One region of the Microbispora sp. H10949 genome, then DNA from elsewhere that is predicted to be linked to it. Evidence: riboswitches for the same ligand, from Rfam matches in the RefSeq annotation. Region 1 holds a riboswitch; each other region holds the start of a gene.

The links. A riboswitch is a leader RNA that binds a small molecule or an ion and turns the genes downstream of it on or off. The one in region 1 is predicted to bind cyclic di-AMP.
Region 2: linked by a shared signal. The riboswitch ahead of HHX40_RS10110 (CHAP domain-containing protein) and the one ahead of HHX40_RS14290 (CHAP domain-containing protein) in region 1 are both predicted to bind cyclic di-AMP.
Region 3: linked by a shared signal. The riboswitch ahead of HHX40_RS19125 (hypothetical protein) and the one ahead of HHX40_RS14290 (CHAP domain-containing protein) in region 1 are both predicted to bind cyclic di-AMP.
Region 4: linked by a shared signal. The riboswitch ahead of HHX40_RS15925 (glycoside hydrolase family 25 protein) and the one ahead of HHX40_RS14290 (CHAP domain-containing protein) in region 1 are both predicted to bind cyclic di-AMP.

Annotation. Positions count from the first base shown of each region.
Region 1 is NZ_JABBWZ010000005.1:176,286-183,818, forward strand. Features, by position in the region: gene HHX40_RS14275 (response regulator transcription factor) at 8-661, shown strand; gene HHX40_RS14280 (HAMP domain-containing sensor histidine kinase) at 658-1,890, shown strand; gene HHX40_RS14285 (hypothetical protein) at 2,432-3,640, shown strand; cyclic di-AMP (ydaO/yuaA leader) riboswitch at 4,216-4,350, shown strand; gene HHX40_RS14290 (CHAP domain-containing protein) at 4,364-5,038, shown strand; gene HHX40_RS14295 (hypothetical protein) at 5,207-5,623, shown strand; gene HHX40_RS37685 (helix-turn-helix domain-containing protein) at 5,709-6,548, shown strand; gene HHX40_RS14305 (dihydrofolate reductase family protein) at 6,614-7,195, shown strand; gene HHX40_RS14310 (class I SAM-dependent methyltransferase) at 7,305-7,533, opposite strand, start outside.
Region 2 is NZ_JABBWZ010000003.1:600,602-608,134, forward strand. Features, by position in the region: gene HHX40_RS10095 (D-arabinono-1,4-lactone oxidase) at 1-619, shown strand, start outside; gene HHX40_RS10100 (glycoside hydrolase family 15 protein) at 716-2,491, shown strand; gene HHX40_RS10105 (SPW repeat protein) at 2,612-3,079, shown strand; cyclic di-AMP (ydaO/yuaA leader) riboswitch at 3,397-3,541, shown strand; gene HHX40_RS10110 (CHAP domain-containing protein) at 3,853-4,677, shown strand; gene HHX40_RS10115 (hypothetical protein) at 4,827-5,405, shown strand; gene HHX40_RS10120 (MarR family winged helix-turn-helix transcriptional regulator) at 5,506-6,009, opposite strand; gene HHX40_RS10125 (DUF4236 domain-containing protein) at 6,197-6,376, shown strand; gene HHX40_RS10130 (DUF2945 domain-containing protein) at 6,482-6,709, opposite strand; gene HHX40_RS10135 (hypothetical protein) at 7,009-7,533, shown strand, end outside.
Region 3 is NZ_JABBWZ010000006.1:578,256-585,788, forward strand. Features, by position in the region: gene HHX40_RS19100 (PP2C family protein-serine/threonine phosphatase) at 1-714, shown strand, start outside; gene HHX40_RS19105 (LuxR C-terminal-related transcriptional regulator) at 734-1,339, opposite strand; gene HHX40_RS19110 (M50 family metallopeptidase) at 1,531-2,835, shown strand; gene HHX40_RS19115 (DinB family protein) at 2,909-3,418, opposite strand; gene HHX40_RS19120 (hypothetical protein) at 3,641-4,069, shown strand; gene HHX40_RS19125 (hypothetical protein) at 4,126-5,037, opposite strand; cyclic di-AMP (ydaO/yuaA leader) riboswitch at 5,072-5,209, opposite strand; gene galT (galactose-1-phosphate uridylyltransferase) at 5,283-6,341, opposite strand; gene HHX40_RS19135 (DeoR/GlpR family DNA-binding transcription regulator) at 6,390-7,196, opposite strand; gene HHX40_RS38240 (50S ribosomal protein bL37) at 7,335-7,412, shown strand; gene HHX40_RS19140 (TIGR03086 family metal-binding protein) at 7,431-7,533, opposite strand, start outside.
Region 4 is NZ_JABBWZ010000005.1:520,910-528,442, forward strand. Features, by position in the region: gene secD (protein translocase subunit SecD) at 1-1,727, shown strand, start outside; gene HHX40_RS15925 (glycoside hydrolase family 25 protein) at 1,804-2,541, opposite strand; cyclic di-AMP (ydaO/yuaA leader) riboswitch at 2,555-2,698, opposite strand; gene HHX40_RS15930 (flavin reductase family protein) at 2,992-3,579, shown strand; gene HHX40_RS15935 (alpha/beta hydrolase) at 3,672-5,375, shown strand; gene HHX40_RS15940 (TetR/AcrR family transcriptional regulator) at 5,361-5,951, opposite strand; gene HHX40_RS15945 (NAD(P)H-binding protein) at 6,027-6,875, shown strand; partial or broken gene HHX40_RS37715 (hypothetical protein) at 6,800-7,123, shown strand.

The DNA.
Region 1 (7,533 bases):
GGCGAGGATGCGGGTGCTGGTGGTCGAGGACGAGGAACAACTGGCCGACGCCGTCGCCCGGGGGCTGCGGCTGCACGCGATCGCGGTGGACGTGGCCTACGACGGCCGGGAGGCGCTGGAGCTGACCGCCTACGTGGACTACGACGTGGTGGTGCTCGACCGCGACCTGCCCGACGTGCACGGGGACGAGGTGTGCCGGGAATTGGTCGCCGCGAGCGGCGCGAGCCGGATCCTCATGCTGACCGCGGCGGGGCGCGTGCGGGACCGGGTCGGCGGTCTGGCCCTGGGCGCCGACGACTACCTGGTCAAGCCGTTCGCGTTCGCCGAGCTGGTGGCGCGGGTCCGGGCACTGGCCAGGCGCTCGCCCCGGGCCGCGCCGCCGGTGCTGGAGCGGGCCGGGATCCGGCTCGACCCGGCCCGCCGTACGGTGACCCGGGACGGACGGCAGGTGGCGCTGGGCCGCCGCGAGTTCGACGTGCTGCGCGAGCTGATGCGCGCCGGCGGCGGACTGGTCAGCTCGGCGCGGCTGCGCGCGAGCGTGTGGGACGAGCACGCCGGCGCCGGGACGGGCGTGCTGCGCGTCACCCTCACCTCGCTGCGCAGGAAGCTGGGCGACCCCCCGGTGATCGAGAACGTCCCGGGCCGGGGGTACCGCCTGTGACCCGGCGTCTGCTGGTGTGGCGCAGGCTGGGGCTGCGGACACGGCTCACCCTGCTGTACGGCGGGCTGTTCTTCGTCGCGGGCTCGGTGCTGCTGTGGTTCACCCACCTGCTGACCGCCCGGGCGCTCAACCAGCGGTTCGTCGTGGCGGTGGACAAGGTGACCGGCGGCGCGCGCCCCACCCCCGCGGTGTCCGGCTCCGCCCTGCCCGGCTCCACCCTGCCCAGTGACACGCTGCCAGGTGACACCCTGCCCGGCGGCGTGCTCGGCACGGACGTGGTCGCGCGGCGCATCCGCACCGACGTCGAGCAGGGCGCGGCCGACGTGCTGGACGAGGTGCTCCGATCGTCGCTGATCGTGATGATCCTCGTCGGGGTGGTCGCGGTGGTGCTGGGCTACCTGGTGGCCGACCGCGCGCTGCGCCCGCTCGACCGGGTGACCGAGACCGCGCAGCGGCTGTCGGAGAGCACGCTGCACGAGCGGATCGCCCTGCGCGGCCCCCAGGACGAGGTCAAGCGGCTGGCCGACACCTTCGACGCGATGCTCGACCGGCTGCACCGCGTCTTCGACGCCCAGCGCCGCTTCATCGCCAACGCCTCCCACGAGCTGCGCACCCCGCTGGCGGTCAACCGCACGGTGCTGGAGGTCTCGCTGGAGGAGCCCGCGGCGTCGGAGGACCTCAAGGCGCTGGCGCGGGCCCTGCTGGGCGCCACCGCCCGGTACGAGCGGCTGATCGACGGGCTGCTCATGCTGGCGCAGTCGGAACAGGAGATCACCACCCGCAGACCGGTGGACCTGCGGGAGGTCGTCCGTACGGCGATGGAGCAGATCGGCCCGCAGCCGCGCCGCGGGAAGGTAACCGTCCACGAGGACCTGTGCCCGGCCGTCGCGCACGGCGATCCGCTCTTCCTGGAACGCTGCCTGGTCAACCTGCTGGAGAACGCCGTCAAGTACAACGTGCGGGACGGGGAGGTCTGGGTCCGCCTGCGTGAGGACGACGCCGGGGCGTGCCTGACCGTGGAGAACACCGGGCCGCCGGTGCCGCCGTACGAGGTCGGTGACCTGTTCGAGCCGTTCCGGCGGCACGGCGGCGACCGGATCCGGTCCGCCCGCGGCGCCGGGCTCGGGCTGTCCATCGTCCGCGCCATCGCGGTCGCGCACGGCGGCACGGCCGACGCCCGCGCCCGCCCGGAGGGCGGCTTGGTGGTCACCGTACGTCTGCCCAGGTAGGGGCGACCGGAGTGCGAGCGAGACGTGTCGCACGCCGGCGGCCGGTACGTCGCAGGCGCGAACCGGTGTCGTAGGCGGTACAGCACCCCTCACCCGTGACCGTCACGCGAATGCCGCGGGAACATGAGAAGGAATCCAGCGCGACGTGATTTCCCCTATGAGCTGGGCCGTCGCCGCTCAGCGTTGTTTTTTCGGCGAGAACCATTGGGACGCATGAGGATCGCGGGATTGGCCCGGTCTGTGACGATGCCCGGTTGCGGGCGTGCATATCAGGCCGGTAATGAGATGCCGGAAGACGTAATTTCGGGCCTCGGGTCGGTGCGGTATCCGCCGAAAATCCAGCGCATATCTCTGAGCAGCGGAAACGTCGAGGTCATGGAGTGAGACGCCCGGTGGGATTTTGCGGAGACTCGGCCGCCTGTCGCAGAACCCTTGTACAGGCGCATCACCGCTCATAAACTCGATGTAATGACAGCCGTGTGATTTGTCGTATCTCGCGCGCTGCCGAGCGCACGTCCGTGACGGTCCTGGAGGAGACGCCATGCCGCTTCCCGATCAACCTGTCGATGGAACGCTCGTGCACCGCCCGCGTCCTCGCAGGGCCGACACCGGGAATGCCGACATCAGCGGAGACGTCTACACCGAATTGGACGGCCTTCGCTACACCATTCACTTGAGCAAACAGGCGGTCATCTGGATCGACGGCATGGAGAAGCTCTTCGATCAGCTTCTGAACGCGTCCATGGAGGCGATCGAAGAACTCGCGCCGCTCTTCGAGGCGATAAGTATCTATATCGACGCCGAGGCGGAGTCGATCAAGGTGGTGTCGAACGGCGTATCAGACGGAAGGGTCAAACTGGTGGGATATATCCCCGATCCTACCGTGATGCCGGAGCCGGACGAGGGCTACGTCCCCCCGGGAGGATGGGACCCCCCGGCCACCGTGAACGGCCTGCGGTGGTGGACTGTCAACTCCATCAGCCTCTACAACAAGCGTTGGGCCTTCACCGCCACCAATTCGAATCCGGACGAGTCCTCGGTGTCGTCGATCTACTTCTCCACCGAGTACGACGGGAACTCCATGCACGTCAACCCCCGGGATTTCCGGAGTACCTACGGATGGCCCTGCCTCCAGGGCCATGCGGAGTTCGACAGCGGGCTGGACACGTGCACCTTCGTCCCCCGCACCGGAATGTGGTGGCTGTTCAACGGCCCGTACTGCGCGAGAACGAACGGCTACGGAGACTCTCTCACCTGGTCGCCGTCGAGACTGACGGAGACGTGGGCCGGGCTCGGCCGGATCGACCGCGGAGACTTCGGTCAAGAAGAGAAAGACCACTGGGCCAACGGAATCTCCTGCGCCACGACCGACGGCAACGGCTACTACTGGCTCACCGCGGGAAACCGGGTCGCCGTCCTCGAACCGAACAGCGGAGATTTTCTGCCCATCGCCGGCTGGGACCGTCCCAGGGATCTGACTGAAATATGGCCGGCTCTCCAACACCTGGAGGAGGCCGGCATCATGGGCGACCAGACCCTGAAAGCCCTGTGCTGGGCACACAACGGCAACAGGGCGAAATGGTTTCTGGTCTTCCACAGCACGCTCTTCACCAATTACCCCGACGACGGCTCGGGCAGTTTCGGTTACAACTTCATCGCGTGCCAGTCCGACACGGAGGACTGGTACTACAGCTGGAACGCCATGTTCAACTACCTGAACGGCCCATGGCCGTACCCGTCCTGCGATTGACCGCACCGCCCGGGGTGACGCCATGAAGACGATGGTCATCTCCGAGCCGGCGGCGCCGCGCCGCCTCGTCCCCGCGCGCGGGCGGCGGCGTACACCGGCGTGAACAGCGCTGCCCGGCGCGACTTGTAGTACTGCTCGCACAACGGCAGGTGGTTGTGCGGATCTTGGCCGCCATCCGGTCCGGCGTGGTGTAGCCGGGCGACTCCCGACTGGTGCGGTCGATCGATGCCAACGCGCACCTCGAAGGTCACGGGGCCGCGTGTACTTCACCCCAGGCGCTCAGCCATGCCACCAGCACGTGGTTCGGCCTCCCCCCAGGTCAGCGAGGCGCGTTCGCTGTGAGCGAACAGAGGTGTGAGCAGAGGAGAAGAAGGGGAACGCGGCAACCCCGGCGGGGCGGGCGGACCCGTTCTTTGCCCCCGCCCGCCCGGCATCTCACCAGGTAAAACCCGACTTGTCATGACTTGACTGGTTTGGACGTGTCTATTACGTTTTGGGCAACTCGGGGCCCACTTGCTCATCTCAGTGGTCAAGAAAGCCCACCTCACACCGACGCGGCCGGCCGATCTCGGCCTGCCGTTCGGCTGCCTAATCCGCGCGAGCGGAGCCGGGGACCCAACCTCTTCCTGGGGTGAATCGGCATACCTGCCGTAGGGCGACTTCCAGCCCGAACCCGTCAGCTAACCCGGTCGGCAGCATGGAAGCAAAGGGAGTCCGCCCATCATGCACGCCCTCACGACCTGTCTGCGCACGGCCCTCGCCGGCGGAGTCCTCGCCTCGGCCGTGGCGATCGCCCCGCCCGCCGCGCAGGCGGCGGACAACCCGGCGGCCGGCAAGGGCACGGCCGCCGTAGCCGCGCCGTCCCTGACCGAGATCGCCGCCCGGCTGCCCAAGGTCGGCCCCCAGGACGTCATCAAGCTGGCCGCGAGCCAGGTCGGCATCAGCGAGGACGCCGACGGCGGCGGGACCAAGTTCCAGGAGTGGTACATGACCAGCCCGCGCGCCCGCGAGACCCTCGCGCGGGACGGCGGGGCGCTGGAAGAGTACGAGAACGCCCCCTGGTGCGACATGTTCGTCTCCTGGGTCGGCCAGCAGCTCGGCATCCAGCCGGTCATGGGTTCCGACGCCTACACCGTGGAGCACGCCCGCTGGTTCGCCGACCACGGCCGCTGGGGCCGTACGCCCAAGCCCGGGGCCGTGGTGTTCTTCAGCTGGAGCGGCAGCAAGAAGATCGGCGACATCCAGCACGTCGGCTTCGTCGTCAGGGACAACGGCAACGGCACGATCCGCACCGTCGAGGGCAACACCGGGAACGGGGCCGTCGAGGCCCGCACCCGCCCCACCTGGCAGGTCGCCGGGTACGGCTACCCGGTCTACCCCGCCGAACTCGCCTCCTGACGAGATCCCCGTAGGAATACTCGACCAAGAAGCCTCAGAGCCGCGGCGAACCCGAGCCCTTATGACCGGGGTCTCGTGTTCACGACCGCGGCTCTCGGCTTGTGGCCGGGTCAGTGACCAGCGGGTTCCCACCACGTCGGATTGGCGGCTGCCTGCGCCACCGGCTCGATGATCTCCCACGCCTCCGCGATCAGCCCGTCGCAAGGCGCCAGACATCGCCGCCGACGTCTCAGTCCGTCACGTCAGCCTGGTGGAGACCGCGAGCCGTACCCGGCGCTGGTCATCGATCGTGGATGGAGCATCGAGATGGCCAACCGAGCCATCGACCCGTTCCTCGCGAATGTCGCCCCCGACCTGCTGCGGCCGCCGATCGACATGGTGCGGCTGGGATTGGACCCGCGCGGGTTCGCTCCCCAGATCGTCAATCTGGCCGAGGTGCGCTCGCTGCTTCGTACCCGCATCGCGCGTCAGCTCGCCACCGCTCCCGACCCCGAACTCACGGCGGACGCGGAGAGCGCCGCCTACTTCACCATGTCCGACGTCGGTGCCGACACGAGGAGTCGTACCGACCTGCCGACTGCGTAACGCCGGACGCTCACCCGTTCCGGCGGCAGCGCGGCTGGACCGTCTCGGCGCTCGATGCCGGCGGGGCGTCGGCGATACTGTCGACGTGGAGTACGTGTCCAGAGTGCCGCGACCTCCGCTGGACAGGCTGATCGACGACCTTTACTACCTGGAGGGTGCGCCGCCGTACGCCCGGCTGACGTTGCCGCCGATGCCGGCGGCGTTGCTCATCGTCAACCTCGGGGCGCCGTTCCGCATCCGCGCCGGCACCGACATCGAGACGGCCGAGTACGCCGACGGCTGCGTGGTCACCATGCCCACCCGCGCCTTGGAGTTCGGCTACCCACTCCGGACCCGGTCCGTCGGCGTGCACGTCAAGCCGTGGGGGCTGGCGCCGTTCCTGCCGATGCCCGCGGCCGAGCTGTGTGACCGGCCGGTGACGGTAGAGCAGGTTTGGGGCCGGCCCGCCGTCGCCGAGCTGCGAGACCGGCTGGCCACGGCGGGCGGACCGCACGAGATGCTGACGCTGCTCGAGGAGGAGCTGATGCGACGGCTGTCCGAGACCACCGGCCTGGGACTGGTCCGCCATACGAGCAGCGTCATCGCGGCGACCAGCGGGGCGGTGGCGATCGGCGACCTGCGCGTGGCAGCGGGTGTCAGCAGCACCCATCTGACGCAGCGGTTCAAGGAGCTCATCGGCGTCACGCCGAAGCGGCTGGCCCGCACCTACCGCTTCGCCGCCACCGTGTTCGCGATCGACCCCGCCGGACCGATCGACTGGGGCCACCTCGCCGGTGGCGCGGGCTACTTCGACCAGGCCCACTTCGGCCACGAGTTCCGGGCGTTCACCGGGCTCACGCCGACCCGGTACGTCGAAGTCCGGCGGCGGTTCCTGCGCGAACATCCCGGCCACGTGATGGACGGCTGGCCGCTGCCGGCCGATTGATTTCTTACAAGAGTGACAGCTCACGACACGCTAATTTGGGGCACCCCAAAGCAGAGGAGAGCCCCGTGGGCAAGGTGGTCATGTACAGCTCGGTGTCGGTGGACGGCTTCGTCGCGGACGAGAATGACCAGCCCGGGCCGCTGTTCGACTGGTTGTCCAGCGGTGACGTCCCATTGGACGAGAGCGGCGAGCTGAAGGTGTCGCAGACGTCCTACGACTACACCCGGGCGTACTGGGACCAAATCGGAGTCACGATCGTCGGCCGCCACGTCTTCGACCTGACGGACGGCTGGGACGGCAAGCCGCCGAGCGGCATCGACCACGTTGTCGTCGTGTCGCACCGGCCGATGCCCGAGGGCTGGGACCCCCAGGCGCCGTTTCACTTCGTCGACGGCGTCGAGGCAGCCGTGGCCAAGGCGCAGGAGCTCGCGGGTGACCGCTTGATCGAGGTCGCCGCCGGCGACGTCGGTGGCCAGGTGCTTGCCGCAGGCCTGATCGACGAGGTGCGCATGGACGTCGTACCCGTCGTGTTCGGGTCCGGCAAGCGCTACTTCGGGTCGATCCACGCGCAGCACCTGTTGGAGGATCCTGACGTGGTGATTCAGGGCAACCGGGTGCTTCACCTGCGCTATCGGGTGCGCCGTTGACCGATCTGAGCGGGTCCGCGAAGAAGCTGCACGAGTCTTACCGACACCCCGACTCGCCGCGTCGCCGCCGACGTGGTGGCTGTTCTCACGGGCTGGAGACTGCGGAGGTTCAAGCGACCAGCAGGCGAAGGCCAAGCTCGGCCGCCTCGAGATCGAGGAGTTCTCGGTTGCGCTCGGCCCACCGGCCGGATGCGAGGTCGTCACGGAGGCTGTGCACCGCACGCCGCTCGGCATCCGGCCCGACCCTGGCCCAGACCGATATCCCGCGACGGACGTTCTCGTCCAGGTACGCCTCCGGCCGGCGCCAGTACGCCTCGAAGAAGCCGTCGGCGCAGTCC
Region 2 (7,533 bases), on a different contig from region 1:
GGTCTGGGTCAAGGAACGCCTCGCCCCCGCCTCCGGCGGCCTCGGCGACGCGGAGCCGGACGGCTTCTTCGGGGCGGCCCCGGCCGACGGCCCGCGCCACCCCGTGCCCGGCGTGTCCCCGGTGCACTGCACGACCCAGATGGGGACGCCCGGCCCCTGGTTCGAGCGCCTGCCGCACTTCCGGCCCGACTTCACCCCGAGCAGCGGCGAGGAGCTCCAGGCGGAGTACATGGTGCCCCGGCAGCACGCGGCCGAGGCGTTCCGGGCGCTCGGCGCGATCGGCGACCGCATCGCCCCGGTCCTGCAGATCTCCGAGATCCGCAGCATCGCCGCGGACGACCTCTGGCTGAGCCCGAGCCAGGGGCGCGACACCGTGGCCTTCCACTTCACCTGGGTCAAGGACCCGGCCGCCGTGACGCCGGTGCTGACCGCGATCGAGGAGCGCCTGGCGCCGTTCGGGGCGCGACCCCACTGGGGGAAGCTCTTCACCCTCCCGCCGGACGTCCTGCGCTCCCGCTACGAGCGCATGGACGACTTCGCCGCCCTGGCACGGCATTACGACCCCCAGGGCGTCTTCGCCAACGAGTACGTCGAGCGGTACGTCTTCGGGCGGCGATAAGCCCGATTCGCGGAGATAGGCCGGGGTACGTGTGTGCCGCGGCCGCCGCCGCATCCCCGGCGTACGGCCCCGGCCGTACGGGTGAGGGGAGGCGCCATGCGGATCGAGGACTACGCGCTCGTCGGCGACATGCACACGGCCGCCCTGGTGGGCCGGAACGGCTCGGTCGACTGGCTGTGCCTGCCCCGCTTCGACTCCGGCGCCTGCTTCGCGGCCCTGCTGGGCGGGCACCGGGCCGGGCACTGGCTGCTGGCGCCCGCCGCGGGAGGCACCTGCGCCGGGCGCCGCTACCGCGACGGCACGCTGGTGCTGGAGACGACCTGGGACGCGCCCGGCGGGTGCGCCCGGGTCCTCGACTTCATGCCGCCGCGCCAGGAGGCACCCGACGTCGTCCGGATCGTGGAGGGCGTGCGCGGCCGGGTGGAGATGCGTACGGAACTGCTGCTGCGCTTTGACTACGGCGAGGTGGTGCCCTGGACGCGCGAGCGCGGCGGCGAACTGGCCGTGATCGCCGGCCCGAACGCCGCGTGGCTGCAGTCTCCCGTGCCGCTGACGCAGGAGTCGCGCCCGCGCGCCGCGACCGCCTCGTTCACCGTCGCGGCGGGGGAGCGGGTGCCGTTCGTGCTCACCTGGCAGGAGTCGTGGCGGAGCCGCCCGCACCGGCTGGAGGCCGCCGAGGAGCTGGCGAACACCGAGCGCATGTGGCGGGAGTGGCTCGGCCGGTGCCGTCACCGGGGTGAGTACGCCGAGGCGGTGTCCGGCAGCCTCGTCACGCTCAAGGCCCTCACCTACGCCCCGACCGGCGGCATCGTCGCGGCGCCCACCACGTCCCTCCCGGAGCTGATCGGAGGCTCCCGCAACTGGGACTACCGCTACAGCTGGCTGCGGGACGCCGCGTTCACCCTCCAGGCGCTCATCGGGGCGGGGTACTCCGAGGAGGCGACCGCCTGGCGTGACTGGCTGCTGCGGGCCGTCGCCGGAGACCCGGCCGACCTGCAGATCATGTACACGATCGACGGCGGCCGCCGGATGCCCGAGCGGACCCTCGACCGGCTGCCGGGATACGAGGGGTCCCGGCCGGTGCGGGTCGGCAACGCCGCCGCCCGGCAGTTCCAGCTCGACGTGTACGGCGAGGTGATCGACTGCCTCTACCAGGCCAGACAGGCGGGGCTGGGGCCGGAGGAGGACGCCTGGGACCTGCAGCGCGCGTTCATGGACTATCTCGAGGGCGCGTGGCGCGAGCCGGGCAACGGGCTCTGGGAGGTGCGCGGGCCGCGCCGCCCGTTCGTGCACGCGAAGGTCCTCGCGTGGGTGGCCGCGGACCGGATGGTCGCCTCGGTGGAGCGGCAGGGGCTCGACGGCCCGGTGGGCCGCTGGCGCGCCCTGCGGGAGGAGATCCACCGGGACGTGTGCGCCCACGGGTACGACCCCGGCCGCAACACCTTCACCCAGTTCTACGGCTCCAGGGGGCTGGACGCCGCGCTGCTGCTGATCCCCCGGCTCGGCTTCCTGCCGCTGGACGACCCCCGCCTGACGGGGACCGTGGACGCCGTGTGCCGCGAGCTCACGGAGGACGGATTCGTGCTGCGCTACCGGCCGGAGGCCGACGGGGTGGACCGGCTGCCGGGCGGGGAGGGGGTCTTCGTCCCCTGCTCCTTCTGGCTCGCGCACGCGCTCGCCCTGCTGGGCCGGCGCAGGCGGGCGCGGGCGCTGTTCGAGCGGCTGCTGTCCCTGCGCAACGACGTCGGCCTGCTGGCGGAGGAGTACGACCCCACCCGCCGCCGCCAGGTGGGCAACTTCCCCCAGGCCTACAGCCACGTCTCGATCGTCAACACGGCGGAAGCCCTGACGGCGGCGGCGCCATCTGCCTGACAGATGTACTTCATCTGCAATCCGCGCGTCTCGCGGTCTCCCCTCCGCGCCGTCCCCGGTTGCATGATGCAAGAGAGGGGTCTCGGGCCCCCGGCCACCTGGGAGAAGAGGTGACACATCATGGTGCAACCAGGTCTGGCTCGACGCCCGGACGTCACGGAGCTGCGCCAGACGTACGACCGGGCGGGATCGACCGCCCCGGCGCAGGTCATGGACGCGGTGACGCTCCTCGCCGGCCTCTACCTCGCCATCTCGCCGTGGATCGTGGGATTCACCGGGTTCGGCGGCCTGACGGTCAACAACCTGATCGTCGGGCTGGTCGTCACGGCGCTCGCGCTGAGCTGCGCCTCCGCGTTCGGCCGGACGTACGGCGTGAGCTGGGTGACACCGGTGCTCGGCGTCTGGGCGATCATCGCGCCGTGGGTGATCAGAGGCCAGCCGGCGACCACCGCGACCATCTGGAACAACGTGGTCACCGGAGCGGTGATCTTCCTGTTCGGCCTCGGCGCGCTCGCGTTCGCGGCCAACTACCGGCAGCACGAGCACGGCCGGCGGAGAGGAGTCGGCGCACCGGGCGGTGAGTGGTAGCCGGCGCGGCAGCCCGCCGCCTGCGGTCCGACGCCAGCGGTCCGACGCGGCGGGGCCGGCCGGATCGACGGGGCGTGAGAGGGCCCGAGCCCGCTCACGCCCCGCCATCGTGCTTTATGGGAGCCCGAGTGCCAGACGGGCCCGTACCGGACGATGTGGCGCATATCACGATTAGGTGCCGTCAGTGCGAGGACCTGCGGAAGCATGGTGCAGAAGGTGCAGAAATGGACCTGTTTGCCGGTTTTTCGGTCGTGTCCTTCTCGTGATCTACTATGCTTCCGGTCAGTACGCCGGTGCGTGGTCCTCAACCCGAGGACGACCGGCGACCGCCGAATCCCGGATGTCATCGAACCCGGGAACCGGGGACCCACGTCTCTTCTGGGGTGAATCCGGACCATCCGGTAGGGCTACTCCTGGCCCGAACCCGTCAGCTAACCCGGTAGGCGGCCAAGGAGAGGAGAGCGCGTGGAGTGTCCGCTCCACCTGCCCACCCGGTCCGGCCTCCGTCGCCGGACCACATGCCCGCCCTGGAACGTCTCCAGGCTTCCGGGGTGACGGCGCGCCCGTGACGGGCTGCCACATCTCCCGTTTCTGAATCCCGTCCGACCCCGCCCGCCCGGGGACCGCCGCGGCCGTGTCCGCCGGTGCGTCCGCCGGCGTGACGGTCGGCGTGACGGTCATGCCCGCATGCCGTCGTGCCCGGCGGCGGGTTCGTCATGTTCTGACGCGCGCCATAGGAGCCTTCGATTTCTACCGATCCGATAGCACAGCAGTTGCTCGACGCCGTACGCCCGGAACTCGGCTACCGGGAACGGCCCGGGAAGCCGACCAAGTTCGGCGAGTGGTACGCCGACAACATCGCCATGGACTCCGACTTCAAGGCGGCTCCCTGGTGCGACATGTTCGTCTCGTGGGCGGCCAACCGGGCGGGCGTGCGGGACCACGTCGGCGAGTTCGCGCTGACCACCCGGCACGCCAAGTGGTTCGAGCAGCAGGGCGCCTGGAGCCGCAAGCCGGAACCGGGGGCCGTGGTCTTCTTCGACTGGTCGGGGTCGAAGCGCATCAAGGACATCGACCACGTCGGCATCGTCGAGAAGGTCGTCGGCGGCAAGGTCCACACGATCGAGGGCAATGTCGACGGCGTCTGGCTCAAGCGCAAGGTGCGCGACTCCAGCAAGATCGTCGGGTACGGCCTGCCGCGCAAGGTCAAGGTGATCCCGAAGGTGACCGTCACCGTCCAGCCCGTGGCGGCGGACGCAGCGGTCCAGGGGGCGGTGGTGCAGGGGGCAGTGGGGCAGGGGGCGGCGGCGTCGGCCACGCGGAGCATGGCCGCGGGTCACGGGCAGCCGCCGGGCACGGTCTTCTCGCCGAGCGACGCCGTCCTGCCGGCCGGGCTGCTGTTCGCGCTCGTGTCGACCGCGGTGACGGGTCTGCGCTTCAGGGCCGCCGCGGCGGCGACGTCCGGCGGACGGCACCGCATGGGTGGCCCGCGGCGGGAGGGGCACGGCGGCGAGCGACGCGGCCAGGAGGTCGTGGGAGCCGGGGTGTCCGGCCCCGCCGCGGCGCAGGAGCCGTTCCACCTCCCCTATTTCGGCTGACCGGCCGGAGAGGCGCCTGGGAACACTCTGGGAGTTTGAGATCGTTTGCGGGTGTCTGTGAAATTCGGTGACTCGCGCGGCTAGGGTGGGCAGCCACCCGCGGAAGCCGTGGAGCTTTCCCCCGATACGACCGCTGGGAGTTGTCTCACATGTACGGGCGCGTCCCCTCACAGACGAGCCAGGATGATCAGTTTCGTCAGGAGATCCTCTCCAGCGACGAGCCGTCCGGCGCGAAGAGCAGGAAGCCCTTCGTCATCGTCGCCGTGATCCTGGTCGCCGTGCTCGCGGCGGCGGGTGCGGGTTTCGCGTTGCGCGGCGCCACGGACCCGGGCCCCTCCGCGGGCGGTGCCGGGCAGCAGACGGCACCGGCGCAGGAGAACGGCGCCGGTGATCCCGCCGAGGCGGGACCGGACTCCGGGACCGGCGCCGAGGACGGCGCGGATGACGGCTCGGCGGGCGACGCCGAGGGTGGTGGCGCGGACGGCGGCTCCGGAGGCTCCGCGCAGGCGCCCGCCGGAGACGGCACGGGCACCGGCTCCGGCGCCGGTGGGTCCACCGGTCAGGCGCCCGGCGGCACGGGCCAGGTGAAGACCGGGCCGGCCGGAAAGGCGGGCGGTGACACGAAGGGCGGCGCGGGCACCGGCTCCGGCGGAGGCGACGACACGCCCTCGACGGCCGGTGGCTCCGGCGGCCTCATCCCGGGGGAGTGCGCCGCCTCCGGATGCTGAGTCCGCGTGACGACCGCGTACCCGGCGAGTGCGCCGCCGCCGCGAACCCGGCCGGCTTCCGGCGGGCGTACCGGATCACCAGGTCCGTTCAGGCATCGGGTCAGGAGGACGGATCGGGCCAGCCGAGCGGGAACGAGACGGTCGTGGGCGGTTCGCCGGCCGCGTCGGTGAACTCGCGCATGGCGGTGATCAGAGCCTGACGCCGGGGAGCGGGCATCCGGGCGAGTATCGCCGCGATCTCCGCCTTGCGCCGGGCAGTGACCTCGTCCACGATGCGCGAGCCGACGTCGGTCAGCCGCAGCAGCGTCTCCCGCCGGTTCTGCGGGTTCACCTCGCGCTTCAGCAGCCCGGCGGCGGCGAGGCGGTCCGCCATCCGCATCGCGGTCGAGGGATTCACGCCGAGTCTCTCGGCCAGCGTGACCAGTTTTGTCTCTCCCTGCCCGACCACCAGCAGCATCCGGAACTGCGGCAGTGTGACTCTGTCCTCCGCGGAGGCGAGGGAGCGTGCGGAGATCGCGACGAGCACCCGCGACGCGGTGAGCACGGCGGACGTGACGGCCTCCAGGTCGTCCGCGATCGGCTCCTCGTCCCCATCCTTAGCCATAGGCATCGTTTTTACACGGTCCCAGCCGCCGTCTCGTCATTGCACCGGACAAAGGTTCCCACCCTGTGACCAGGAGTTGTACGGCGAGGACGGCGGCGGTGCGTCCCGACATGCACCTCTGTGCGAGCGCGTGTGCTGATCGCTTCTGTGGGTAGTCGCGGGGGCACGGAAAACACGGAGGGAAACGATGGGCTGGAGCTACCGTAAGTCAATCAAGATGGGGCCTTTCAGACTCAACCTGTCGCGCGGCGGTGTGGGCCACAGCTACGGCGGTCGCGCCTTCCGCGTGACCAAGACGGCGGACGGGCGTCGCACCCTCACGGTGAACCTGCCCGGCGGCTTCCACTGGAAGAAGACGCTCAGCTAGAGCGGGTGCGTGACGCGCCGGGCGCGGCCTCCGGCCCGCCCGGCGCAGGACCCCGGCGGCGTCACTTCTCCGGGCTCACTTCTTCCGGGCTCACTTCTTCGGGCGTCACTTCTTCGGGTGCAGCGCCGAGGGCTTGTGCACCGCCGAGCCGCCGCTCTTCTCACTGCGCACCTTGTACTGCGGTTCCTCCGGAGACGCGGCCACGGTGCGGCCGGCCTCCTCGGTCCGTTCGGTGATCTTCTTCTCGACCTTGCCTTCGGCGGTCCCGCCGTGGCTCTTCCAGGTCACCTCGTCGCCGACCTTCGGTTCCTCGGATTCGCGCTTGTCACTCATGGGCCCGCGCATACCCCTTCGTCCCGCCGGCACTCGGGATGGGAATCCAGGAAAAGGGCGATCCCTTGGGCGCCTGATCTCCGTGCCGTTTCCCCGGCGTTTCCGCGGGGCGCCGAACCCGTATGTTCCACGCCGCTGCGGCGCCCGTCAGGCGGGCCGCTTGCAGGCGTGATGGGACCTTTGCGGGTGAAGCGCCCGATCACCATGCTTGACCGGACATTGGTCGTGGGATGCGTGATCACTCCCTGGTGCGGCGCTTACCGTCGTGCTCGTACCATCCATGACCTCGGGGGAGTCTCATGCCTCTCTGCACTGCCGTACTGGCCGCCGCCCTCCTCTCCGGGCCGGCCGTCGTGCCGCCGGACCCGGCTCCGACCGGGACGACGGCCACCGCGGACACGAACGACGCCACGCCGTCGTGGCGGCCGGCGGGACCATTCGCTCTCACGCCCGGCGGGGCGCCGCAGGACGGGGAGTCTCCGTTCATGCTTCCGCAGGCGCCGCCGTGGATGGCGCCCGGCGGGACGGCGGGCGAGCGGGGCGACGCCGGCGCGGACTCCGCTCCGGGGAGCGCCCCGGACGTGCCGCGTGATCCCGGTGCGGACGCCGGGCCGGACGCGGACGGCGACGTCGTCAGGCCGGGGGAGAAGGCCGGCGGCGCGGAGAACGTCAGCCCGTCGGGATCGAACACCTCGATCATCCCGCTGATCGATCCCAAGACGCGCGACGTCGTGTTCCAGCCGGCGTCGGCGCCCGGCAAGCCGGGCGAGGCGCCGAAGCCGTTCACCTTCCACTCCGCGCAGGGAGTGCAGAAGACCAGGTCG
Region 3 (7,533 bases), on a different contig from region 1:
GTGCAGGGCCTGCGCGGTGACGCGATGCTGCTGGAGCTGCGCGACCGGCTCAAGCGGCAGAGCGAGCTGCCGCCGCTGCCCAAGGACTGGGGCGGCAAGGTCGTGCTCAAGCAGGCCGGAGGGTCGTCGTTCGGCGGCGACTTCGTCGTCTCCATGCGCGAGGGCGACCGGGTCCAGCTCGCCGTCGTCGACGTGTCGGGCAAGGGCGTCGACGCCGGCACCCGCGCGCTCATGCTCTCCGGCACGTTCGGCGGGCTGCTCGGTTCGGTGGACGACTTCCTGGCCTCCTGCAACTCCTATCTCCACCGGCAGATCGGCGACGAGGGGTTCGTCACGGCCGTCCACCTGACGCTCGACCTGTCGACGGGGGAGTACACGATCACCTCCGCCGGGCACCCGCCGGTGGTCCGGTTCGACTCCGGGTCGGGCACCTGGCGGGTGTCCACGGCCAAGGGGGTCGTGCTCGGCGTCGTGCCCGACCTGGCCTGCGAGACCGACAGCGGCGTGCTGCGCAAGGGCGACGCGCTCATGCTGTTCACCGACGGGCTGATCGAGCAGCCCGGCCGGGACATCGACGCCGGGCTCGACCGGCTGCTGGGGGAGGCCGAGCGGCTGCTGCCCTCGGGCTTCCGGGACAAGGCGCGGCAGCTCGTGCAGGCCATGTCGTCCGGTCACAACGACGACTGCGCGCTCGTCCTCATCTGGCGTCCCTGAGGCCCGCCGGGAAAGCTCCCTACAACCAGCCGTAGTCGGTGGCGATGCGGACGGCGTCCACCCGGCTGCGCGCCCCGGTCTTCACCAGGACGCGCGACAGGTGGTTGCGTATCGTGCCGACGGACAGGCCCAGCTCGGCGGCGATCTCCTTCGAGCGCGCGCCCCCCGCCGCGAGGCGCAGCACCTCGTGCTCCCGGGGCGTGAGGGGGCACTCGGCGGCCTCCAGGGCCGCGACCGCGAGCTCGGAGTCGACGATCCGGCGCCCGGCGATGATCCGCCGTATCCCGTCGGCGAGCTGCTCGGGGCACACCTCGATGCTCAGGTAGCCCAGGGCTCCCGCCGCGAAGGCCCGCTTGAGGTGGCCGGGGTTCGGCTGGGCCGACAGCAGCATCACCCGGCATCTGGGCACCTTCTCGACGAGCCGCGCGGCCAGGCTCGGCCCGTCCGCCCCCGGCAGGTCCGCGTCGATGACGGCGGCGTCCGGCAGTACGTCGAGGGCGGCCGGCACGATGTCCTCGGCCGAACCGACGTCCGCGACCACCGTGAGGTCGCTCTCCCCTTCGAGAGATGCGACCAGGCCTCGCCGTACCAACGGAAGGTGTTCGGCCACCAGGATCCGGATCAAGACGCTCCCCTCTGGACGGTCTCTCAAAGGGTGATCGACCCATTGCGTACTGTCAACGGAGTGTCCAGGTTCGGCCATGTATGGGCAACGCGCCGGTTCGCCGGAGCAGGTCTCTCCCTTGTTCCGGTGGGCTACTCTCGGAGGGTGCGACGACTGCCACGGCATCTTCTCCGACTCGGAGGTACGCGCTGATGAGCTGGCTCATCGTGGCCGGATTCGTGATCGTCTTCGTTGGTCTGCTGCTCTCCATCGCGCTGCACGAGATCGGGCACCTCGTCCCGGCCAAGCTGTTCGGCGTCCGCGTGACGCAGTACATGGTCGGCTTCGGGCCGACGCTGTGGTCGCGGCGGCGCGGCGAGACCGAGTACGGCGTGAAGTGGATCCCGCTGGGCGGCTACATCCGCATGGTCGGCATGCTCCCGCCGCGTCCCTCCGACGACCCCGGCAAGCTGCGCAGCGTCTCGACGGGCCCCTGGCAGGGCCTCATCGAGAACGCCAGGGCGGTCGCCTCGGAGGAGATCCGGCCGGGTGACGAGAACCGCGTCTTCTTCCGCAAGCCCTGGTGGCAGAAGGTCATCATCATGACCGGCGGGCCCGCGATGAACTTCGTGCTGGCGTTCGTGCTCTTCGCGGTCGTGATGATGGGCTTCGGCGTGCGGACGACGAAACCGGTCGTCTCCTCGGTGTCCAAGTGCGCTATCCCGGCGGCCGAGGCCGCGCACCGGGACTGCGCGTCCGGCGACCCGCTGACGCCCGCGGCGAAGGCGGGGCTGCGGCCGGGGGACCGGATCGTCGCCGTCGGCGGCACTCCGGTCGCCAGCTGGGAGGCGGCCACCCGGCAGATCCGGTCGCACGGCGCCGGGGCGACGACGCTCGGCATCGAGCGCGACGGCCGGACCACGACGGTGGACGTCGACCTGATCGCGCAGGACATGCCCTCGCAGACCGACCCCGACAAGGTGGACAGGAACGTCGGCTTCCTCGGCGTCAGCCCGACGATCGTCGTGGAGAAGCAGGGCCCCGGCTACGTCGTCGGGCAGATGTGGGACCTGACCAAGCGGACCGCCGCGGCCATGGTCAACATCCCCAAGAAGATGGTCGGCGTGTGGAACGCGGCGTTCTCGGGGGAGAAGCGCGACCCGAACGGGCCGATCGGGATCGTCGGCGCCGGCCGCATCGGCGGTGAGATCGCCGCGTCGGACATCCCCATCGACAGCAAGATCGAGGTGTTCATCAGCCTGCTGGCCGGGCTGAACCTCGCGGTCGGCATGTTCAACCTCGTCCCCCTGCTGCCGCTGGACGGCGGCCACATCGCCGGCGGCCTGTGGGAGGGAGTCAAGCGGGCCTTCGCCCGGGTGCGCCGGCGGCCCATGCCGGGCTACGTGGACGTCGCCAAGGCGCTCCCCCTGACGTACGTCATGGCGGCCCTGCTCGTCGTCATGGGCGGCCTTCTCATCTACGCCGACCTGGTGAACCCCGTCCGCATCTCGGGCTGAGCGGGGCTGAACCGGGCTGATCGGGTTGGGCCGGGCCGGGCGGGCCCGGCCCGGCGGGTGAGGGACGGGGTCCCTACTCGCCCGTCGCCCCGTCGATGCGCTCGCGCAGCAGGTCGGCGTGGCCGTTGTGCCGCGCGTACTCCTCGATCATGTGGACCATGATCCAGCGCAGTGAGTGGTGGACGCCCTGCCGGGCCGCCTTCGTCGTCGCGTCCAGATCGGCGCAGGCCGCCTCCGCCGCCCGCGCGTGCTCGATCTCCGCGCGCCAGGTGGCGAAGGCCTCCTCGGCGGACGCCGTGTCCACGTTGTCGAACTCGCCGTCCGGATCGTCGTCGGTGTAGTAGATGCCTTCGAGGTCCTCGCCGGCGAGCCGCCGCCGGAACCAGCTCCGCTCGACGTCGGCCATGTGCCGCACGATGCCGAGCAGCGACAGGGACGACGGCGGGACGGAGCGCAGCCGTAGCTGTTCCTCGGCGAGGCCCTCGCACTTCACGGCCAGCGTCTGGCGGTGGAAGTCGAGGAAGGCGCGCAGCATCTCGCGCTCGCCCGCGGCGAGCGGAGGATCGGTACGTGTGTCGGTCATCCGGACATCCTCCCCCTGGCCCCCGGGGTGCGACCACTTCATTTCCGCCCCGCCGGACGGCCCGCCTTCCAGGCGCAGGAGAGGGGGCGCGCTCTCGCGACCCGCTTGACTCGGGCGTGGACGAACCTTTGCCTGTACTTGTCCAAACAGCATGATCGAGTCAGAATCAGTTCAGCCTTCAACCATTTTGGTTGGAGGGTCGCTGCACGGATGAGGAGAGGCATGAAGCGCACGATCTCCGTTCTCGCCGTCGCCACCGGCGTCCTCGGCGCCACGCTCACCGGCGTCGGTCCCGCGTCCGCCTCCGCGGTCGACTGCTCCACGGGCGGGTACACCTACGCCCGGACCAGCTACGTCCCCACCAACGTCCAGCGGCCGTCGGTGGACGGCCGTAACTACAACATCGCCGGTCCGTCGGCGTACACGCACGAGGTCTGCCTCGACATCCCGGACACCGAGACGTTCACGATCGAGGTACAGATCCACTCCTCCGACGGGTCCACGACCGTGTTCGTGGACGACCGGCCCGGCGACAAGGTCTTCCGCTTCTCGCCCGGCACCAACAGCTGGTGGCAGGTCTACGGCACGATGACCGGGCCCGGCAGCACCTACATCTACTACACCTGGAACGAGAAGCAGATCCCCGCCTGACGCGGAACGGGCCGGCCGCCTCGCTCGGCGAGGCCGCCGGCCCTCGAAGCTCCTGCTCAGTACATCGAGATGTGGACGTGGTCGTAGTGGTTGGCGGTGACGCCGCCCCGGTCGGACATGGGGCGCCAGCCCGGGTGGCCGAGGTTGTAGATGCGCTGCTGCCAGATGACGTACATCACGCCGAGCTTCGGGCCGTTCTTGATGGCCCAGGCGGCCAGGCTGTCGCCGAGCGCCTTCATCTGGGCCGAGGGCATGGCGCCGCCCGAGCTCATCATGAAGTCGCAGGCCCGGCCGAGGGGGTGCTCACCGCTGTTCTCGGCCCGGTAGCAGCCGACCGGGAAGCTCAGATCGAAGTGCTCCTCCACCTCCGAGCGCATGAGCCGCATCCGGGGCGTGATGTTGTCCGCGCCCGCCGGCAGTTCGGGCGCCCACGACCCGCTGCCCCTCCGGCCCGGAGCGATCGGGACCAGGCGGTCGATCTTGTCCTTGATGTCGTCGATGAGCTTCTCGGCCTCCCGGCGCCGACCGGCGACCTCCGCGGCCTGCGACTTCAGCGACGCGGTGAGCGCCTTCGCCGCCTCGGCGGCCTTCTGCCGTTCGGTGCGGACCTCGTCGACCCGCGCGAGCCTCGCGGCCTGTTCCTCCTTGAGCTGGTACGCCACCGCGGAGACGGTCAGGTTGGGCAGGACCCGCACGCTGTCGGTCTGGTACCGCAGCCCGACGAACTCCCGGACCTCGTCGAGGGTCGCCATGTAGTCGGTTTCCGCCCTGGTCACGCGGGCGCGCGCCGCCGCCTCGTCGTCCCGCGCTCTGGCGAGCGCGACCCGCTTGGCGTTGTAGTCGGAGATGAGCCGGTCGACCTTCTTCTGCAGGCCGGCGAGCTGCTTCTTGAGCTGCCTCTCCGTCGGCTTGGGGGCGGCGGCGCCCCCGGCGGCCGTGCCGAGAACGAGGGCCGCGGCGGTCAACACACCGGCGGCCAGGGGGAACGCGCGGGGCAGAGCCCACTCCTCTCCATCTGCCGACCGGGTTAGCTGACGGGTGCGGGCTGGAGGAGCCCGGGCAGCGACGTGCCTTTACCCCAGAGGCGTGAATGGGTCCCCGGCTCCCGGGCGAGGCGCCCGGGATTAGGCGGCACCGGCTGTAACCGGTGGTGCCAGGGATACTAGTGGTAAAGAAATGGTGACTGCCACCCCAAGTCGCAACCGTACGGAGATCAGTCCGTTACCACCTCGCGCAGCATGCGGGCGGCCTCCTCCGGCAGCACGTCGTTGACGAAGGCGCCCATCGCCGACTCCGATCCGGCGAGGTACTTCAGCTTGTCCGCCGCCCGCCGGATCGTGAAGACCTGGAGGTGCAGGTAGGCCAGATCCCGGCGGTAGGTGACCGGAGCCTGGTGCCAGGCCGCGACGTACGGCATGACGACGCCGAACAGCCCGTCCAGGCGGCGCAGCACGTCGATGTACAGCGGCGCGAAGGCGGCCCGCTCCTCCGCCGACAGCGCCGGGATGTCCGGCACCCGGCGGTGCGGGTAGAGGTGCACCTCGAAGGGGTACCGGGCGGCGGCCGGGACGAAGGCCGTCCAGTGCTCGTTGGCGGCCACGACGCGGGGCCCCTTCCGCTCGGCCGCCAGGACGTCCGCGAACAGGTTGCCGCCGCGGTGCCGGGCGGCGGTCTCCAGCATCTGCCGGGTACGCGGCGTGACGTACGGATAGGCGTAGATCTGCCCATGCGGGTGCGGCAGCGTGATGCCGATCTCGGCGCCGCGGTTCTCGAAGCAGAAGACCTGCTCCACGCCGGGCAGCGCGGACAGTTCGGCCGTGCGGTCGGCCCACGCCTCGACGACCAGCGCGGCCCGCTCGTCGCCGAGGGAGCTGAAGGAGGCGTCGTGGTCGGAGGTGAAGCAGACGACCTCGCAGCGCCCGGTCCCCGGCCGCACCTCGCTCAGCCCGCCCACCTGCTCGTACGCGCCGGTGTTGAAGCTGAACGACGGGAAGCGGTTCTCGAACACCGCCACCTCGTACGGCGAGGGGATCTCCGAGCCGGGATGCCCGGGGCAGAGCGGGCACTCCTGGGCGGACGGCAGGTGGGTGCGGGTCTGGCGGTGCCGGGCGACGGCCACCCACTCGTCCATGAGCGGGTCGTGACGCAACTCGGACGCGAGGGGGCGCGCGGGCAGATCCCGGGGGTCGGCCACGTCGTGGTCGGCGTCGTCGCGGCGGTCGAAATAGATCAGCTCCCGGCCGTCGGCCAGATGAGCGATGGTGCGCTTCACGGTGCGATCTCCAGCTTCACAGGGCTCTTCTCCGGCGTCGCGGCGGCGTCACACGGAGGCGGTCTTCAGGGGCGCCTCGCCGGACGGATCCGCGAGGAGGAGCTCGCCGGCGTGCTCCGACAGCACGGCGCGGGCGTCCTCGGGCAGGCCCGTGTCGCTCACGACCACGTCGGCCTCGCCGAGGGCCGCGATCGTGCTGATGCCGACGGTCCCCCACTTGGTGTGGTCGGCCAGGACGACGAGCCGCTGGGCGGCGGCGATCAGGGCGCGGTCGGTCTCCGCCTCCAGCAGGTTGGGGGTGGTGAAACCGGCCCGGACGCTCATGCCGTGCACGCCGAGCATGAGGATGTCGACGTTCAGGGAGCGGACGGCCGCGACCGCGACCGGGCCGACCAGCGCGTCGGACGGCGTCCGCACGCCGCCCACGAGCACCACGGTCTGGTCGGGCCGTCCCGCCCGGTGGAAGACGTCGGCCACCTGGACGGAGTTGGTGATCACGGTCAGCTCGGGCACGTCCACCAGGTGGTGGGCCAGCGTCCAGGTCGTCGTGCCGGCCGAGAGCGCGACGGAGCTTCCCGGCCGTACGAGCGGGGCCGCGCAGCGGGCGACGGCCTCCTTCTCGGCCTGCTGCCGCATCGACTTGGCCGCGAAGCCCGGCTCCTCGGTGGAGCCGGCGCCGGTGGCGGTGGCCCCGCCGTGCACCTTAACGATCAGGCCGCGCTCCGCCAGGACCTCCAGGTCGCGGCGGATCGTCATGTCCGACACCCCGAGCTCACGCACGAGTTGCGCGACCCGGACCCCGCCGGACCTGCGGACTCTCTCCAGGATCGCCTGCTGCCGTTGCTGGGCCAGCATCCGCCACTCCTTTAAACAGATTCCAACAGATTATGCACACATACGTACAGGAGCGCTGAGCCGGGGTGCGGGTACTTGCCGCCGCCCGCCCGCGGGGGGACAGTGGGCGAAACCCGTACTCCAGGGAAGGCGGCCGCGATGGGCAGACGCGCACGCAAGTCGAAGGCCCGCAGGAAGAAGAAGGCCAACCACGGCAAGCGTCCTACGGGGCGATAGCCCGGTTCCGGGGCCGTCTCAGGGGGTTCTGCCCCACGCCGCGAGCAGCTTGGTCTGCTGGTCGGCGCCGGCCGGGACGTCGCGCTCGTCCCCGATCACGCCCGCCTCGCGGTAGCCGTCC
Region 4 (7,533 bases), 340 kb from region 1:
GGGAGCTGACCGGCAAGGCGGCCTGCGAGCCGATCGGCGATCCCAGGCGCAGGGTCGCCATCGTGCTCGACAACGAGATCATCTCCTCGCCCCAGGTGAACGAGACCGTGACCTGCGGGGCGGGCATCCCCGGCGGCACCACCCAGATCACCGGGTCGTTCTCCGCCGAGGAGGCGCAGAACCTCGCCGTGCTCGTCAAGGGCGGGTCGCTCCCGGTGCCCTTGGAGCTGGTCGAGCAGCGTACGGTCGGCCCGACCCTCGGCGCCGACGCGATCGCGGCGAGCGCCAAGGCGGGCGTCGCCGGGGTGATCCTCACCGCGGTGTTCATCGGCCTCGTCTACCGCCTGGTGGGCCTGCTGGCCGCGGTCGCGCTGGCCTGCTACGGGCTGATCTCGTACGCGGGACTGGTGGCGATGGGCGCCACGCTCACGCTGCCCGGCCTCGCCGGGTTCGTCCTGGCGATCGGCATGGCCGTGGACGCCAACGTACTGGTCTTCGAACGGGCCAGGGAGGAGTACGGCGCGGCGCCCCGCCGGGGCCTCAAGGCCGCCCTGGACCGGGGGTTCAAGAAAGCCTGGAGCGCGGTCGCCGACTCCAACATCACCACCCTGCTCGCCGCCGGGCTGCTGTTCTGGCTGGCGTCGGGGCCGGTGAAGGGCTTCGGCGTGACGCTGGCGATCGGCGTGCTCGCCTCGCTGATCTCGGCCATGCTGATCACCCGGGTGCTCGCCGCCGCCCTGATCGGCAGGTTCGGCCCGGGGGTGTCGGGCCTCGGCTCGATCGGACGGGTCAGGACCTGGCTGACCCGGCGGAACCCCGACCTGATGCGGGCGGGGCGGCGCTGGCTCGCCGTCGCGGCCGGGCTGCTCGTGCTGGTGGGCGCGGGGCTGGTCACCCGCGGCCTGAACTACGGCGTCGAGTTCACCGGCGGGCGGATCGTGGAGTTCGGCACGAGCGGGCCGGTCGACGTCGCCGCGGCCCGGCGGGCGGTGTCGGACGCCGGGTTCCCCACGGCCGTCGTGCAGCGGTCGGACGACGCGATCTCCGTACGGACCGGGCAGATCACCGCCGACGACGTCGTCCGCGTCGAGGAGGCCCTGGACCGGCGCGTCGGGGAGGTCACCAAGCAGCGCGACGAGCTCGTCGGGCCGAGCCTGGGCGCGGAGCTGCGCCGCAACGCGCTCATCGCGCTCGGCGTCGCGCTCGCGGCCCAGCTCGCCTACCTGGCGTTCCGGTTCCGGTGGACGTTCGGCGCCGCCGCCGTGGTGGCGCTGTTCGTGGACGCGGCCGTCGTCGTGGGCACGTTCGCCTGGCTGGGCAAGCCGATCGACGGCGTCTTCCTCGCCGCGATGCTGACGATCATCGGGTACTCGGTCAACGACAAGGTCGTGCTCTTCGACCGGGTCCGCGAGCTGTGGCCGGTGTCACGGGGGACGCCCTTCGGGCGGGTGGTGAACACGGCGATCCTGCAGACCGTGCCGCGTACGGTGAACACGGGGCTCGGCGCGCTGTTCATCCTGGCGGCGCTGGCGGTGTTCGGCGGCGACTCGCTGCGCGACTTCGCGATCGCCCTGCTGATCGGCATCGTGGCGGGCACGCTGTCGTCGTCGTTCGTGGCGGGGCCGGCGGCGATCGAGCTGGAGAGGCGCGCCGGTCAACCGCCGCCCGCACCCGCCGCTCCGCGTCGCCGGCCCGTGGCCCGCGACGGATCGGGCGCGGTGGTCTGAAGTGGTCGGAAATAGTGTGAAATCGGACTGAGGATGGTCCCGGGGCGGGCGGCGCCCGCCCCGGGACCACGGAGCCTCAGTGGCGGCCGAGGGCGCGCAGCTCGAGAGGGCTCAGCGCGGAGACGTTCTGGTCGATCGGCGAGTCGGTGTACTGGTGGATCGCCCAGCTCTTCCAGTCGGCCGGCGGGGTGATGTCGCCCGGGTTCCGGCTGTAGTGGGCCACCCACAGCGGATAGTCGCCCAGGCCGCGGCCGTACTTGTCGGCGAAGTTCCAGCCGCTGTAGAACATCGGCCGGACGCCGGTCTTGGCGGTCACGTACTCCAGCCATTTCCTGGCCCAGGCGTTGACGCGCTGCACCGACTGGCCGTCGGCGGTCTCCAGGTCGAGGACGAGGATGTCGCCGGGCTTGCCCGGCTGCGCGTTCACCACGCGGAGGAAGTGGTCGGCCTCGGCGATCGGGTCGTTGGAGGGGTGGCCGTAGTGGTAGACGCCGCGGACGATCCCCTTCTTGTCCAGCTCCCGCCAGTGCCGGGGGAAGGACGAGTCGACCCAGTCCAGGCCTTCGGTCGCCTTGATGAAGCCGAACTGCGCCCGGCTGTTGATCCAGTCGTGGTCGGCCTCGTAGCCGGAGACGTCCTGGCCGTACGTGTGCGGGTTCGCGTAGGCGGGAGCGGGCGCGGCCGCGGTGGCGACGAGCGTGGCGGCGGTGAGGGTGGCCGTGCCGGCCGTGACCGCGAGTGCCGCCGCGGCGAGGGCGGCGCGCAGGCGGCGGGCGGAGGGCCGCCCGGCGGGAGAGAACCTGATGGTGGGCATGACGCGGTTGAGCTCCTTGCTTCCATGCCGCCTACCGGGTTAGCTGACGGGTTCGGGCAGGAAGTGCCCTACGGGCGCATCTGGGGGTCTGCGCGCCGATTCACCCCGAGAAGTGGGTCCCCGGCTCCGCGGAACGCGGACTCGGCGGCCGCGCGCACAGAAGAGCGCACGGTCCGGGCAACGACACGGCAACGGAGGCGACGCGGATGTCACCGGTACCCATGCCGTGGCACCTAAAGGTACATACAGCTCAACAATGGTGTAAACCTGACAAAACCTGTTTTTACCTGGGAAGACTCGTCATGCAGGGTGCCCCGTTGGACGGGATCCCGTGCGGCGCGGCGCCGAGGGGGTTTGTAAGTTCGTGACCTGAGCGCTGAGTCACCGGACCAGAGCCGCACCAGAGGCACGCACACCGGAGCCACCGGACCGCACGCGAGAGGTGAACCCATGACCGCAGCTTCCGCCGGCCCCGGCCTCGGCGACCCCGGCTCCGGAGACGCGCCGCCGCCGTCGCCCGCGGAGTTCCGGCGCGCGCTCGGGATGTTCGCGACCGGCGTGACCGTGGTCACGGGTCTCGACGACGGCGATCCGGTGGGGTTCGCCTGCCAGTCGTTCGCGTCGGTGTCGCTCGAACCACCGCTCGTGCTCTTCTGCGCCGACCACAAGGGCCGCGCCTGGCCGCGGATCAGGAAGTCCGGCCGCTTCTGCGTCAACGTCCTCGGCGAGGAGCAGGTCGACGTGTGCGCCAGGTTCGGATCGAGCAACGGCGACAAGTTCGCCGGGCTCGCCTGGGACCTGTCCCGCTGGGGCACGCCCGCCCTGCGGGACGTGCTGCTGCGCGTCCACGGCGAGGTCCGGGAGGTGCACGTGGCCGGAGACCACGACGTGGTGATCGGCCTCGTCCGAGAACTCGAACCCGTCCATCCGGAGCAGCGGCCGATGCTGTTCTTCCGCGGCAGGTTCGGCGTGTACCACGACGACCCCGCCGCGGCGCTCGGGCCCAACCTGTGGGGCTGGGGCGACCACTGGGGATGAGGCCGTGCAGGGGGCGGGACCGTGACCTGCCGGTGACTTGATAGCCTGCCTGCTCCGCGAGTTCGGCGGACAGGCGGTGAATCGGGGGCCTGATGCGGGAGGGGCGGGTACGGCTCGGCGGAGCGCTGGACACGGCCGGGATCCTGTTCGCCGCGATCTTCTTCTGCCTGTCCCTCACGCCGTCGCTGCTGCCCCGCTCGTGGCCGCTGCAGGGGATCATCGCGGGCGTGCTGACCGCGACCGGATACCTGGCCGGCGTGACCGCCGGCACCCTGGCCCGCCGGAGCGCCGCCCCGGTCGTCCGGCGGTATGCCGGGGCCCGGTGCGCGGGATGGCGCGAGGGGTGGCACCGTACGGGACGGCGGCGGGTCCGCCGTCTGGTCGCGACGTTCGGCTGCGGGCTGGGCGCCGCGTCGCTGGTCCTCGGCGTACGCGCCCAGAGGGCCATCTACCCGCTGATGGGGCTGCGCCCGCCGGAACGGCTCGGCTATCTCGGCGTGCCGTTCGTCGCGGCGGCGGTGTTCCTGCTCCTGCTGGCCGCCGCCAGGGCGCTGCGCGTCGCCGCCCGGGCGCTCGGAGGCGTGCTCGGCAGGTGGATCCCCGCCACGGCGGCGCGGCTGGCCGCGACGCTCGGCGTCGGCGTGCTGGCCGTCCTGCTGACCGACGGGATCCTCACCGAGGCCCTGCTCAGAGGGGCCGACAACAGCTTCGCGGCGATCAACAGCGAGACCGCGCCCGGCACCTCGCGGCCCCGGTCCGCCGCCGTCTCGGGCGGCCCCTCCTCCCTGGTCTCCTTCGCGTCGCTCGGCCTGGAGGGCCGGGCGTTCGTCGCAGGCGCCCCTACCGTCGGGGAACTCAGCGGTTTCACCGGGCGGCCCGCGCTCCCGCCGGTCCGGGTCTACGCGGGGCTCGACTCCGCCGTGACCGCCCGCGAGCGGGCCGCCCTCGCCGTACGGGAGCTCGACCGGACCGGCGCGTTCCGCCGGGCGGTGCTGTGCGTGATCACGACGACCGGCACGGGCTGGGTGGACCCCCAGGCCGCCGCCGCCCTGGAGTTCATGTACGGCGGGGACACCGCGCTGGTCTCGATGCAGTACTCCTACCTGCCGAGCTGGCTGTCCTTCCTGGTGGACCGCGAGCGCGTCACGGCGGCCGGGCGCGAGCTGTTCGGCCAGGTGTACGCCCGGTGGTCGCGGCTGCCCGCCGGTCACCGGCCCCGGCTGCTGGTGTTCGGGGAGAGCCTCGGGGCGTTCGGCGCGGAGTCGGCGTTCCGCGACGACCGCGACCTGCGCGAGCGCACCGACGGCGCGCTTTTCGTCGGGCCGCCCGACAGCAGCCCGCTGTGGCGGCGGTTCGTGGACGGCCGCGACCCGGGCAGCCGGGAGGTGCTGCCCGTCTACCGGGACGGCGAGACCGTGCGCTTCGCCAACGGGCCCGAGGACCTGCCCGCGCCCGCCTCCTGGGACGGGTCGCGGGTGGTCTATCTCCAGCATCCCTCCGATCCGATCGTGTGGTGGACCCCGCGACTGATCCTCGGCCGCCCGGACTGGCTGGAGGAACGGCGCGGCGGCGACGTGCTGCCCTGGATCCGCTGGTATCCGTTCGTCACGTTCTGGCAGGTCACCGCGGATCTGGTGTTCTCCCTCGACGCACCGCCCGGCCACGGGCACGACTACGACGGCGAGGTGGCCGCCGCCTGGGCGCGGATCGCGCCGCCGGCCGGCTGGGACGACGCGCGGACGACGGCCCTGACCACGCTCCTGTCCCGGAGCGGGGCCGGCTCAGCCGGGCAGTGAGCCGAGCCAGCCGAGCAGCCGGTCGCCCTCACGCTTCATGATCTCGGGATCGCGCAGCGCGTTGGCCAGCAGCGACATGCCCTGATAGGCGCTCACCAGGGTCAGCGCGAGCCCGTCGGGCTCGGGCAGGCCCAGCTCGCGGAACTGGCGCTCGGCCCAGTCGAGCAGCAGCCGGATCACCCTCCCCGCCTCCGCGTCCAGCCCGCCCTCACCGCGCTTGTCCAGCTCGGCGGCGAGCGTGCCGGTCGGGCAGCCCCATCGCGCCGCGACGTCGCGCTGCCCGATCCAGGTCTCCACCAGCCCTTTGAGGCGCTCACGCGGATCGGGCAGCCGCTCCAGCCGTCCGGTGAGCTCCGCGAGATGCCGGGCGTGTTCGTCCAGCGCGGCGGCGACCAGCTCGTCCTTGGTCTTGAAGTAGTAGTACACGTTGCCCACCGGGACGCCGGCGGCGCGGGCGATGTCGGCGATGGTGGTGCGCTCGGCGCCCTGCCGGTGCACCACCTCGGCGGCGGCCGCCGTGAGCCGCCGCCGCTTGGCGCTCGCGGCCCCCGCGCGGGAAACGGTCGAGTCAGTCACCTGACTGACTATAGGCGCGTCCCGTGCTACGGTTCTCTCTGAGTCAGCCAACTAACTAAATTGAGGGAGATCATCATGATCGTCGTAACGGGAGCCACCGGGAACGTCGGCCGGGTCCTGGTCCGGCTCCTGGCGGAGGCGGGCGAGGACGTCACCGCCGTCGCCCGCCGCGTCTCGTCCGCCGATGTGCCCGAAGGCGTCCGTGCGGTCAGCGCGGACCTGGCCGATCCCGCCGGGCTGCGCCCCGCGCTGGAGGGGGCGGACGCGCTGTTCCTGGTGACGCCCGGCGACTACCTGGCCCTGGGCGGGAACGTGCGGCCGATCCTCCGCACCGCCGCGGAAGCCGGGGTGCGCCGGGTCGTCCTGCTGTCCTCCCAGTCCGCCGGGACGCGCCCGCTCTCCCCGGGTCACGGCATGCGGGCGCTGGAGGACGAGAGCGAGGTCAGGAACTCGGGGCTGGAGTGGACGATCCTGCGGCCGGGCGGCTTCGCCTCCAACGCCTTCGCCTGGGCGGAGTCCGTCCGCCTGCGCCGCACGGTGACCGCCCCGTTCGGAGACGTCGCGCTGCCCGTCATCGATCCCGGCGACATCGCCGAGGTCGCGGCGGCTGCCCTGCGGGAGCCCGGCCACGACGGCCGGGTCTACGAGCTCACCGGGCCGGAGCGGGTCTCTCCGCGTCAGATCGCCGCCGCGCTCGGCGACGCGCTCGGCGAGCCCGTACGGTTCGCCGAGCAGAGCCGCGACGAGGCACGCGCGATGATGGCGGCGTTCATGCCTGAGGAGGTGGCCGACGGCACCCTGGCCATCCTCGGCGATCCGACCCCCGGCGAACGGCGGGTCAGCCCGGAGGTCGAGCGGGTGCTCGGCCGCGCGCCGCGCCCGTTCTCGGACTGGGCGCGGCGCAACGCGGCCGCCTTCCGCTAGAGCAGGCGGCGGCCGGCGCCACCTACCACCACATCCACGGGATCACCTACTTCCACGGCTGCTACTCCGTCGGCGATGACCTGCTGTGGGGCGTCAACCGACGCCGCAAGGGCATCGACCACACCTGGGCGGCGCTGCGCTCCATCCGGGCCGCTCGCCCCGACGGTGCTCCTCGCCGCGAGCGCGCTCGCATCCGCAGCGAGAAGGGCATCCGTTCGGGCGGACGTCCCCTCGCCGATGCCGCTTGACCGGCCGGCGACCTTGCCCGGCCGGGTCCTAGCAGTAGCCGTCCACCCTGGCGCCGGCTGGAGCGAGGTTGGGCCAAGGATGCCCTGCTCTGTCGGAGGCAGCGGACCGTAGGAGGTCAAGAAGAGTGCATCCCGGGTAGCCCCGAAAACTCGCGTAGGTGCCCCGGTAGTAGCAGCTCCAGTAGCTCACGACCCGCCGTTGGGTGCGCGCGAAGAAGGCAGGGTTGTCCACGATGAACTGCCCGTAAGCGAGGTGGCCGCAGGTGCCGGGCGTGGCGAGATCACGGAGCTCATCGCAGATGACGATCAGGATCTCCAAGACGTACTCGCCAACCAGCTGCACGACGAAGGGGACGACCCATGCCTCGGTCAGGTAACTGGCATCAATGGCCCCACACACGCTCAACCCG